Regions from separate parts of the Stenotrophomonas maltophilia group sp. P373 genome, predicted to be linked through region 2. Evidence: predicted binding sites of a transcription regulator. Region 2 holds the regulator's gene; each other region holds the start of a gene.
The links. Region 2 encodes FliA, which starts transcription of late flagellar genes. Its sites were predicted from a motif close to TAAAGTTTNNCNNNCNNNGGCCGATAA; they were not measured.

Region 1 (3,249 bases), 1.6 Mb from region 2:
GATCAACGATGCCTTCGACCTGATGCATGAAGGCAAGTCGATCCGTTCGGTGGTCCATTACTGAGCCGCAGCGTGGGCTGGTTCGATGCCTTGCGCAGGCCGCGTGCGGAAGATCCGCGCGCGGCCCTGGTTGATCCGATCGAGCAGGCGTTGCGCGTGCTGGGTTGGGTCGAAGGCGTCGTGGGTCCGCCGCGCGCAGTGGACTCACCCTTCGGCATTGATGAAATGCCGTTCGAGCACTGGCTGGCGCAGGTGTTCCTGCCGCGCCTGCACGAAGCCCGCGCCGATGGCCAATGGCCACCGCGCAGTGACGTGGCGGTCGCAGCGTACCGCAACCTGGACGGCCAGCCTGGTGTCGAACCGCTGCTGCGCCTGCTGTCGCAGCTGGATGAGTTGATCAACACACGTGACGGCTGACGCCGGCACGCAGGAGAGTTCCATGGAACGTATTGAACACCGCGCCTGTTTCGGCGGTTGGCAGGATGTTTACCGCCATCGTTCGACCACGCTGGGCTGCGACATGCAGTTCGCCGTGTACCTGCCGCCGCAGGCGGAAACGCAGAAGCTGCCGGTGCTGTATTGGCTGAGCGGGCTGACCTGCACCGAGCAGAATTTCATCACCAAGGCCGGTGCGCAGCGCTATGCAGCCGAGCACGGCGTAATCATCGTCGCGCCGGATACCAGCCCGCGCGGTGATGACGTGGCCGATGCCGAGGGCTATGACCTGGGCAAGGGGGCGGGGTTCTACCTCAACGCCACCCGTGCACCGTGGGCGAAGCACTACCGCATGCATGACTATGTGGCGCAGGAACTGCCGGCGCTGATCGAGGCGAACTTCCCGGTCACCGGGGCGCGTGGCATCAGCGGCCACTCGATGGGTGGCCATGGTGCGCTGGTGATCGCGCTGCGCAACCCGGGGCGCTACCGCAGTGTGTCGGCGTTCTCGCCGATCGTCGCGCCCAGCCACGTACCGTGGGGGCAGAAGGCGTTCACGGCTTATCTGGGCGACAACCCAGCCGACTGGGCGCAGTGGGACGCGTGTGCGTTGCTGGCGACGGCCAGCGAGCGCCTGCCGTTGCTGGTCGACCAGGGCGAGGCGGACGAGTTCCTGCAGACCCAGCTGCAGCCGCAGCGCCTGCAGGAGGCCTGCGCCGCAGCCGGCCATCCGCTGACCCTGCGCCTGCAGCCGGGCTACGACCACAGCTACTATTTCATCGCCAGCTTCATCGGCGAGCACGTCGCCCACCACGCTCGCGCCCTGCACGCCTGAGGGCTTTCCGGTAGTGCCGGCCGCTGGCCGGCAATCCCAGGGGATCACAGGGCTGCGGATTGCCGGCCAGCGGCCGGCACTACCATGGTGATGCACGCGGAGTGTCGTTTTGCCGCAGTGGATCACGCCGCTGTGGCGTGCCGGCGCGCTATCGTGCGCTCAGACGGCCTTGCGGATCGGGGGGATGCATGCCGGTAGTGCTGGCGCTGCTGTACGTGCTCTGCCATGGGCTGGCCGTGGCGTTCTGGCCGAGCCCGGCGGGCGTGGGCTCTTTCCTGTTCCTGACCGGCGCACCGCTGCTGGCCGCCGCCGCGTGCCTGGTGCGGGCGCAACGTGACCGCGCCGCTCTGGGCTGGCGTTCTACCGCGATGGCACTGCTGCTGTGGGCCGGTGGCATGACGTTCAACATGGTGGATGCGCTGGGCGCCGGCCGGGCTGACTTCACCCCACGCGTCAGCCTGTTGTTGTACGTGCTGTATGGCGTGCCGCTGGTGTTCATCCTGGCCCGGGCACGCCGCGAGCGCCCGAGCATCAGCCTGATCGATGCGGCGATGGCGGCGCTGCTGGGTGTGCTGTTTTTCGTGCACACCGCATCGTTCGCCGCCCGTGTCGAGGTCGACGCCCATGCCATGTCCAACATGCAGCGCATGTTCGACATCCAGAACCTGTGTATCGCCGCGTTCGCCGTGGTGCGATGGCTGGCCGGCGACGTGCCCGAACGGCGCAGGTTCTTCCGTGCACTGGCGTTGTACGCGCTGGCCTATCTGCTGGTGGCCTACTACATCAACCACTACACCTCCGATGATGCATTCGGTGCGTTCAACGACCTGCTGATCGACGTACCTTTTCTGCTGATCGCCTGCATGGCGCTGGACACGGCGCCGGACACAGGCACCACGGCACACCCGCGGCTGGCGAGGACGGTGCAGGCCGCCGGTCCGATCATCCTGCCGTTGCTGCTGCTGGTGGTCGGCACGCTGGTGGTCGATCATGCGCGGCCGTTGGCCGTCGCGGGCTTCGTCGTAGCCACCCTTGGTTTCGGCCTGCGCAGCGTCCTGCTGCAGACCGATCTGCTGGAGCGTCAGGCGGCGCTGGATCAACTGGCGCGGCAGGATGGCCTCACCGGCGTGGCCAATCGCCGCGAGTTCGACGCGCGGCTGACCTCCGAGTGGAATCGCGCGCGGCGCAGCGGCACCGAGCTGGGCCTGCTGCTGGTGGATATCGACCACTTCAAGGCCTTCAACGACCGGCATGGCCATCCGGCCGGTGATCGTTGCCTGCAGGCGGTGGCCGGGGTGCTGAAGGGCGTCGCAGGTCGCGGCAGTGACAGCGTTGCGCGTTATGGCGGTGAAGAATTCGCTGTCATCGTGCCTGGAAGCCCACTGTCGGGCGTGCTGGCGCTGGCCGAGCGCCTGCGCGAAGCGGTCGAAGCGCTGCCATTGCCGGAAGGCCCGGTCAGCATCAGCGTCGGCGTGGGTTACCTGCATCCGCCGGCGCTGGCCAGTGCCGATCAGTTGCTGGCAGACGCCGATGCCGGCCTGTATGCCGCCAAGCGTGCCGGCCGCAACCGGGTGGTCCTGCATGCGCGCGTGCTGGATGACGAGGGCAACGCGCACGGCACCATGGACTGTTGAGCGGACCAGCCCATGGCGTGCCGCCCGTCCAGGGACATCACACTGGGTAGTGCCGGCCGGTGGCCGGCATCTCCTCGGTTGCCGGCCAGCGGCCGGCACTACCACGACGTGGCCTCAACGCACGTCGCGCAGTTCCCAGTGGTGGCCGGCCAGCAGGCGCAGGCGCTGCTTGAACACGTCACTGTCGATACGGGTGGTGGCGACCAGGTTGATGCGCAGGTCCTTCTGCTCGCCGGTCACGGTGGCGTCCGGATCGGTCACGCCCCACTGCGGTTCCACCGCATCCGGGTCGGGTTGCTTGGCTTTCCAGCGCTCGAACAGCGTGCCGCTGCGCAGGGCGTCCTG
Region 2 (3,249 bases):
GATCTCGGTGAGGTTGTGGCGGATGCGCTCGAGCTGTGCATCCTGGCCCGGCTGCAGGCCTTCGGCGCGCAGCTGTTCGGTCAGGCTGCGGCATTCCTCGGCCAGGTCCAGGGTGCGGTGCGTTGCCTGTTCGGTCATCGCCACCACGTGGTCCAGGCGTGCGCAGGCATCGTCCAGTTCGCCGGCCTCGCTGGGCACGGTCGGCAGTTCACCCAGGGCCTGCCCGAGCTCGCGGGCCAGCCGCGAGAGGCCGCTCATCATCGGCTGCGTGCGCAGCGCGACCAGTCCGTCGATGCGTTGCCGCCAGGCGGTTTCGTCACCGGACTCCAGTGCGTCCAGTGCTTCCTGCAGGCGCAGGGCGAGGGCATTCCTGTCGACCGTGGTATCCATCAGGCACTGGCCGCCAGGCGTTCGAAGATCTTGCCGAGCTTCTCTTCCAGCGTCTGCGCGGTGAACGGCTTGATGATGTAGCCGTTCACGCCGTTCTGGGCCGCTTCGATGATCTGCTCGCGCTTGGCTTCGGCGGTGACCATCAGCACCGGCAGGGTCTTCAGCTTGGCGTCGGCACGAATCGCCTTGAGCAGCTCGATGCCGGTCATGACCGGCATGTTCCAGTCGGTGACCACGAAATCGAACGGCTGGCTCTGCAGCAGCGACAGCGCGGCATGCCCGTCCTCGGCTTCGGCGGTGTTGGTGAAGCCCAGATCGCCCAGCAGGTTCTTGACGATGCGACGCATGGTCGAGAAGTCGTCGACGATCAGGATGCGCATGTTCTTGTTCAAAGCAGAGTTCCTTTGTTGTTCATTCCGGGCGGCCGGGGGCAGCTGCCTCGGGGATGTTCATTCTTCGAGGCCGGCGTCGACGGCCTCGAATACCTTCAGCCGGCCGCGCAGGCGCAGCACGGCCTGGCCGTGGATCTGGCAGACCCGCGACTCGCTTACGCCTAGCACCGCGCCGATCTCCTTCAGGTTGAGTTCCTGCTCGTAGTAGAGCGAGAGCACCAGCTGTTCGCGCTCGGGCAGATGGCCGATGGCCTTGCCCAGCTCGCGGCCGAACTCGCTGCGCTCCAGCACCTGCTGCGGGGTCGGGCCACCCTGTGCGACCGTGTCCAGCTCGCCCTGGTCCTCAATGCGCGACTCCAGGCTCAGCACCTGGCCACGCGCGGCGTCTTCCATCAGGCGCAGGTATTCGGGCAGTGGCATCTCCATCGCGGCGGCCACTTCGGTGGCGCTGGCGGCGCGGCCGCTGCTCTGTTCCAGGCGGCGGATGGTGGCCGCAGCATCGCGTGCACGGCGGTGCACCGAGCGCGGCACCCAGTCGCCACGGCGGATCTCGTCGATCATCGAGCCACGGATACGGATCGAGGCATAGGTCTCGAACGAGGCGCCCTGGTCGGCGTCGTAGCTGCGCGAAGCCTCGATCAGGCCCATCATGCCCGCCTGGATCAGGTCGTCGACTTCGACGCTGGCCGGCAGGCGCGCGGCCAGATGGTGGGCGATGCGCCGCACCAGGTCCGAGTGCTGGGCGATGACCTCGTTGGCTGCCGAGCGCTGGACTTCCCTGTACTGGGCCGCGCCTTTCATGCCGCCACCCCGCGCTGCTTGAGGATGCGTTCGAGGAAGAACTCGACGCCGCCGCGTGGTTCGGTCGGCGCCTGCCAGCGGGCCGTGCGGCGCGCGATCTCGGTGATCGCCAGTGCGGACGGGCTGGACGGGTAGGCCTTCACCACCGGCTGCTGGCGCTGCACCGACAGGCGCAGCCAGTCATCCTGCGGCACGCAGCCCAGGTAGTTCAGCGAGACATCGGCGAGGAACTTCTCGCAGACGCGGGTCAGCTTCTCGTACAGCACGCGGCCCTCGTTGGGGTCGCGCACCATGTTGGCCACCACCTGGATGCGGTCCACGCCCCGTTCACGCGACAGCACCTTGATCAGCGCGTAGGCGTCGGTGATCGACGCCGGCTCGTCACAGACCACGACCACGGTGTCCTGCGCGGCCTGGCAGAAGGTCAGCACGCCGTCGGTGATGCCCGCGGCGGTGTCCACCACCATGATGTCCAGCTCGCGCTCCAGCTCGGAGAACACGTTGACCAGGCCGACGTGCTCGGCCGGGGCCAGCTCGGCCATGTGCCGGCGGCCGGACGCGGCCGGGACCACCAGCACGCCGTTCGGGCCTTCGACGATGACATCGTCCAGCGAGCAGCGGCCGGCCACCAGGTCGGCCAGCGTAAAGGTGGGGTTCAAGCCCAGGATCACGTCGATGTTGGCCAGGCCGAGGTCGGCGTCCAGCAGCAGCGTGCGCTTGCCCATGCCGGCCAGCGCCACGGCCAGGTTGGCCGACACGTTGGTCTTGCCCACGCCGCCCTTGCCGCCGGTCACGGCGATGGTGCGCACAGGGCCGAGCGGCTCGCTGCGGGTGGCCGACAGCGGGAAGGTCTTGGTCAGCTTGGCGTACTCACGCGACGGCATGGTTCAACTCCGGGTTGCAGGGCATATCGGCCGCTCGGCGCAAATCTTCAAGGCGAAGTACGAGATTGGCCGCACTTGCCCGGTGCAGGTCGTCCGGAACGTCCTGGCCATCGGTCACCCAGGTGATCGGCAGGGCATGGTCCACGGCCACCGACAGGGCGTTGCCGAAGCGGCCGGTTTCGTCCAGCTTGCTCAGCACCAGGCCCTGCAGGTTGGCGGCACCGAAGCGGCGGACCACCTCGTCCATGTCGCCGAAGCTGGTGTTGGCCGGCAGCACCAGCAGGGTGCGCACCTGGCGGGCGGCGCGCAGCCACTGCAGCTGGGCGGCCAGCGCGCGGTCGCGCGGGCCCAGCCCGGCGGTGTCGATCAGTACCAGCTTGTAGTCCTTCAGGCGTTCCAGCAGCTGGTCCAGGTCGGTGCCGCTGTTGGCCTCGTGGACGGCGATGCCGAGCTGCCTGCCATAGCCATACAGCTGCTCGCGGGCGCCGATGCGGGTGGTGTCGGTGGTGACCAGGGCGACGTCACGCGGCGCGTGCTTCTCGGCGAAGCGCGAGGCCAGCTTGGCGATGGTGGTGGTCTTGCCGGCGCCGGTCGGGCCTACCAGCGCGATCACGCCGCCTTCCTCCAGCGGGTCGACCGGGGCGATCGGCAGCTTGCGCGAGATCAGCCCCAGCATCAGGCCGCGGCCTCGGTGCGCCTCGGTCTCCAGCGGAATCTGCATGGCGACGTCGCGGGCCAGGCCAGCATCGAAGCCGTACTCGTCCATCAGGTCCAGCGCGGTG
Region 3 (3,249 bases), 1.9 Mb from region 2:
ATCTCCACGTACGGAGCACTGAAGGCGATGCGGTCGGCGCGTGCCGGATCGATGGCCAGGAAGGCCAGATCCCAGCTGTCTTCGCCTGCCGCAGCGACCACCGAGGCTGCGGCATCGTGACAGGTGAAGCGTGCCTGCACACCCAGGCGCTGCGCCAATGTCGTGGCCAGCTCCACCGACGGTCCGCGCGGTGAGTGCGCATCGCCCTGCGCCAGCACCGGGTTGCCCAGGTTGATCGCCACGCGCAGGAAACCCTGCGGTGCCAGCGCACTTTGGTGATCGGCCAGGGACATGCAGGACTCCGCGAGGAAAGGGGCACCCAGCATGCCAGCACTGCCCTGCAAGGGGCGTCATGCTGCACGACTGCAGGATGGCCTACCTTCCGTTTGCCGACGAGGCCGCAGGTGTGGGCATGGACTTGGAGGTGAGCCTGGAGCGTGCACTGCGAGCGGGAGCTGAGCTGCGCTTCGGACCGTTCGACGCGGGCAACTGGCGCGTGGCCGAGTCCACGCTCGGCTGCTGTTGGCCCAGCCGCCCAAGCTCAGCCGAGCATGGGCTCGGCTCTACAAGGTCGCGGCGCGTGAGCGCTGCAGCCAGTCGTTGATCGCCGGATCGAGCCGCGGGTCGTCCGGCAGCTGCATGCCGAAGCCTTGCTGCAGCACGTCGCGCACGTCGGCAACATCGTGCAGCGGACGCTTGTCCGGTGCCTGGCCGGGGCGGTACTCGGTGTAGTTGCCGCTGCCGATGGTGCGTCGCCAGTCCGGCCCGGTCAGCGACGCGCGCAGCTGGCCAGGGAAGCTGGAGTCGGGATGGGTGCACACGTACCAGTTGCCCACCACGTTGTCGATCGGTGCCGGCACGTGCAGGTCGAAACGGTACATCGCCCGCCAGCCGTCACCGGATTCGGCGGACAGCACGAAATCCCCCTCGCCGGGCAGCCGCTGCAGCAGATAGCGTTCGTGCGGCGTGGCCTGCGGCTGCGGATCATGCAGCCGCAGCGGCACGGTCGGGGTCAGGCTGCCGAAACCGGCATCCACCAGCCAGTCATCGCCGTCCACCTGCACGCGCAGCAGCAGGTGGGTCCGTGCGGTCAGTTCGCCGTCCTGGGCAGCCAGCAGCACGCGCGCGCTCAATGGCTGTGCATCGAAGCCCAGCGCCTGCAGCAGCGCCAGCAGGCCGCCGTTGAGTTCGAAGCAGTAGCCGCCACGACGGTCGTCGAGCAGCTTGCGCTGCACGCTGTCCAGGTCGATCGGTACCGCATCGCGCAGCAGGCAGCTGAGGGTCTCGAACGGCAGCACTGCGTTGTGGCGCTGCTGCAGCAGGGTCAGGCCGGCCAGCGTCAGCGGTGGCGGGGCATCCAGCTGCAGGCGCTGCAGGTAGCGGGGGACATCGAGCGTCGTCATGGCGGCACCGGGCGGGAGGGGAGGTCCACTGTGCTCCCCCAACCGGGGTTGAGGTCAAGGGCGCTGGTCGTGTCACGCCAGCGTCGCCTGCACCCGGTACAAAGGCCGCGTCTGCCCGTCACCGCTGGGCCAGGACGACGAAAGTTCTAAAGTTGCCTTGAATCCGGCCGATACAGGTGCGTCCTTCTGCCTGGAGTCTGTCATGTCGGCCGTTGTCCCCCACCTCCGGTCCCTGCGCACGCGGCTTGCGGCGCTGCGCCCGGCGTCCTCCGGCCTGCTGCTGTGGCTGCAACCGCATCGGCTGAGCGTAGCCAACAAGCTCAAGGCGACCTTGTGGGTCTGTGGCCTGGGACTGGTCGCAATCGCAGCCGTCTATGCCTGGACCGGGCATGCCAGCACGCAGGCTGCGCGCAGCCAGGCCAGCTACCAGCGCGGCAGTGATCTGGCCGCGCGCCTGGCCACGCGGGTGGCCGAAGCGCGCCGCCTGCAGATCCAGTATGCACGCAGTTTCGATGATGCCGACCGCGCGCAGCTGCTGGCCACGCAAAAGGCGCTGCAGGACGATCTGCAGGCCCTGCGCACGATGCCGATGGATGCCGGCCGGCGCAAGGCCCTGCAGGCGCTGACCGAAGCTGCAGACGCGTTCTCGCAGGGTGTTGCCGCCCTGTTCGAACGGGTCGACGAGATGGGCCGTGGTGAGGCCGGCCTCGCCGCGCAGCTGCAACAGGCTGCAGACACGCTGCAGGGGCAGGTGGATGCGCAGCAGCGGGATGCGCTGGCGTTGTCCCTGCAGAAGATGCGGCGGCAGGAGGCCCTGCTGCTGCTCGACGGTGATTCCACCCACGCCGACCGCGCCAGCGAAGAAAAGCTGCCATTCGATCTCGCGCTGGCGGGCCTGCCCGCGGATGCGCAGGTCACCCTGCGCACCGGGATGGATGCGTATCAGGCCGCATTGCTGGGGTATACCGCGGCCCGCGTCGGCCTGGATGTGGAAGCGCAGTCGCTGCTGGATACCGCCGCGGGCGTAGCGCCTGCGCTGGCCGCATTCCAGCAGGCACAGGTGGCGGCGCTGGCCGGGGCGCAGGCACGCCAGCAGGCCGGCGCGCGCACCATGAGCGTGCTGTTCGCACTGACCCTGCTGCTGGTGGCCGGCGTGCTGATCACCAGCCTGGTCCTGGTGCTGCGTGCGGTGCGCCAGCCGATCCAGGACACCCTGCGCTTCGCCAGCGACATCGCTGACGACCGCTTGGACACCACCCTGCGCGTCTACAACGCCAACGACGAGATCGGCCAGCTGGCGCAGCGCCTGGTCGACATGCAGCAGCGCCTGCGCGCGCGTATCGAGACCGAGCGTGCCGTGGCGCGCGGCAACACCCGGGTGCGCCAGGCATTGGACAGTGCACAGACCGGTTTGATGGTGATCGATGCGGAAGGGCAGGTCGCCTACGCCAACCCGGCATTGCTGCAGCTGCTTGACCTGCGGAACGAAGCGCTGGTGGGCAGCGACGCGGTACGCCTGCATCCGGCGTTGGCCAGCCTGGCCGGCGTGCGCCAGCGCGAAGAGCGCGAGATCGGCCATGCCGGCACGCGTTACCAGCTGATTGCCAACCCCGTCATCGATGAAGGGCAATTCCTCGGCGTAGCGGTGGAATGGCGCAGTCGTGCGCTGGAGACCCTGCTGGAAACCGAGGTCGCTGCCCTGGTCGATGCTGCAGCACACGGCGACCTGCACGGTCGCATCGCGCTGGAGGGCAAGCAGGGCTTCGTGCGCACGTTGTCGACCAGCATCAACCGCCTGCTGGCGACGTTTGAAACCAACCTCGGCGACCTGCAGGCATTGCTGGCT

Region 1: a site for FliA is predicted at 1,324-1,350, ahead of ACSYHF_RS16935 (GGDEF domain-containing protein). Genes of this name have one in related genera too.
Region 3: a site for FliA is predicted at 1,551-1,577, ahead of ACSYHF_RS18425 (methyl-accepting chemotaxis protein). Genes of this name have one in related genera too.

The regions. Positions count from the first base shown of each region.
Region 1 is NZ_CM129994.1:3,670,963-3,674,211, reverse strand. Features, by position in the region: gene ACSYHF_RS16950 (S-(hydroxymethyl)glutathione dehydrogenase/class III alcohol dehydrogenase) at 1-64, shown strand, start outside; gene ACSYHF_RS16945 (YqcC family protein) at 73-417, shown strand; gene fghA (S-formylglutathione hydrolase) at 440-1,270, shown strand; gene ACSYHF_RS16935 (GGDEF domain-containing protein) at 1,459-2,904, shown strand; gene ACSYHF_RS16930 (hypothetical protein) at 3,019-3,249, opposite strand, start outside.
Region 2 is NZ_CM129994.1:2,054,357-2,057,605, forward strand. Features, by position in the region: gene ACSYHF_RS09485 (protein phosphatase CheZ) at 1-390, opposite strand, end outside; gene cheY (chemotaxis response regulator CheY) at 390-782, opposite strand; gene ACSYHF_RS09495 (RNA polymerase sigma factor FliA) at 840-1,583, opposite strand; gene ACSYHF_RS09500 (MinD/ParA family ATP-binding protein) at 1,580-2,467, opposite strand; gene flhF (flagellar biosynthesis protein FlhF) at 2,454-3,249, opposite strand, start outside.
Region 3 is NZ_CM129994.1:3,977,306-3,980,554, reverse strand. Features, by position in the region: gene ACSYHF_RS18435 (ABC transporter substrate-binding protein) at 1-293, opposite strand, end outside; gene ACSYHF_RS18430 (arylamine N-acetyltransferase family protein) at 564-1,403, opposite strand; gene ACSYHF_RS18425 (methyl-accepting chemotaxis protein) at 1,606-3,249, shown strand, end outside.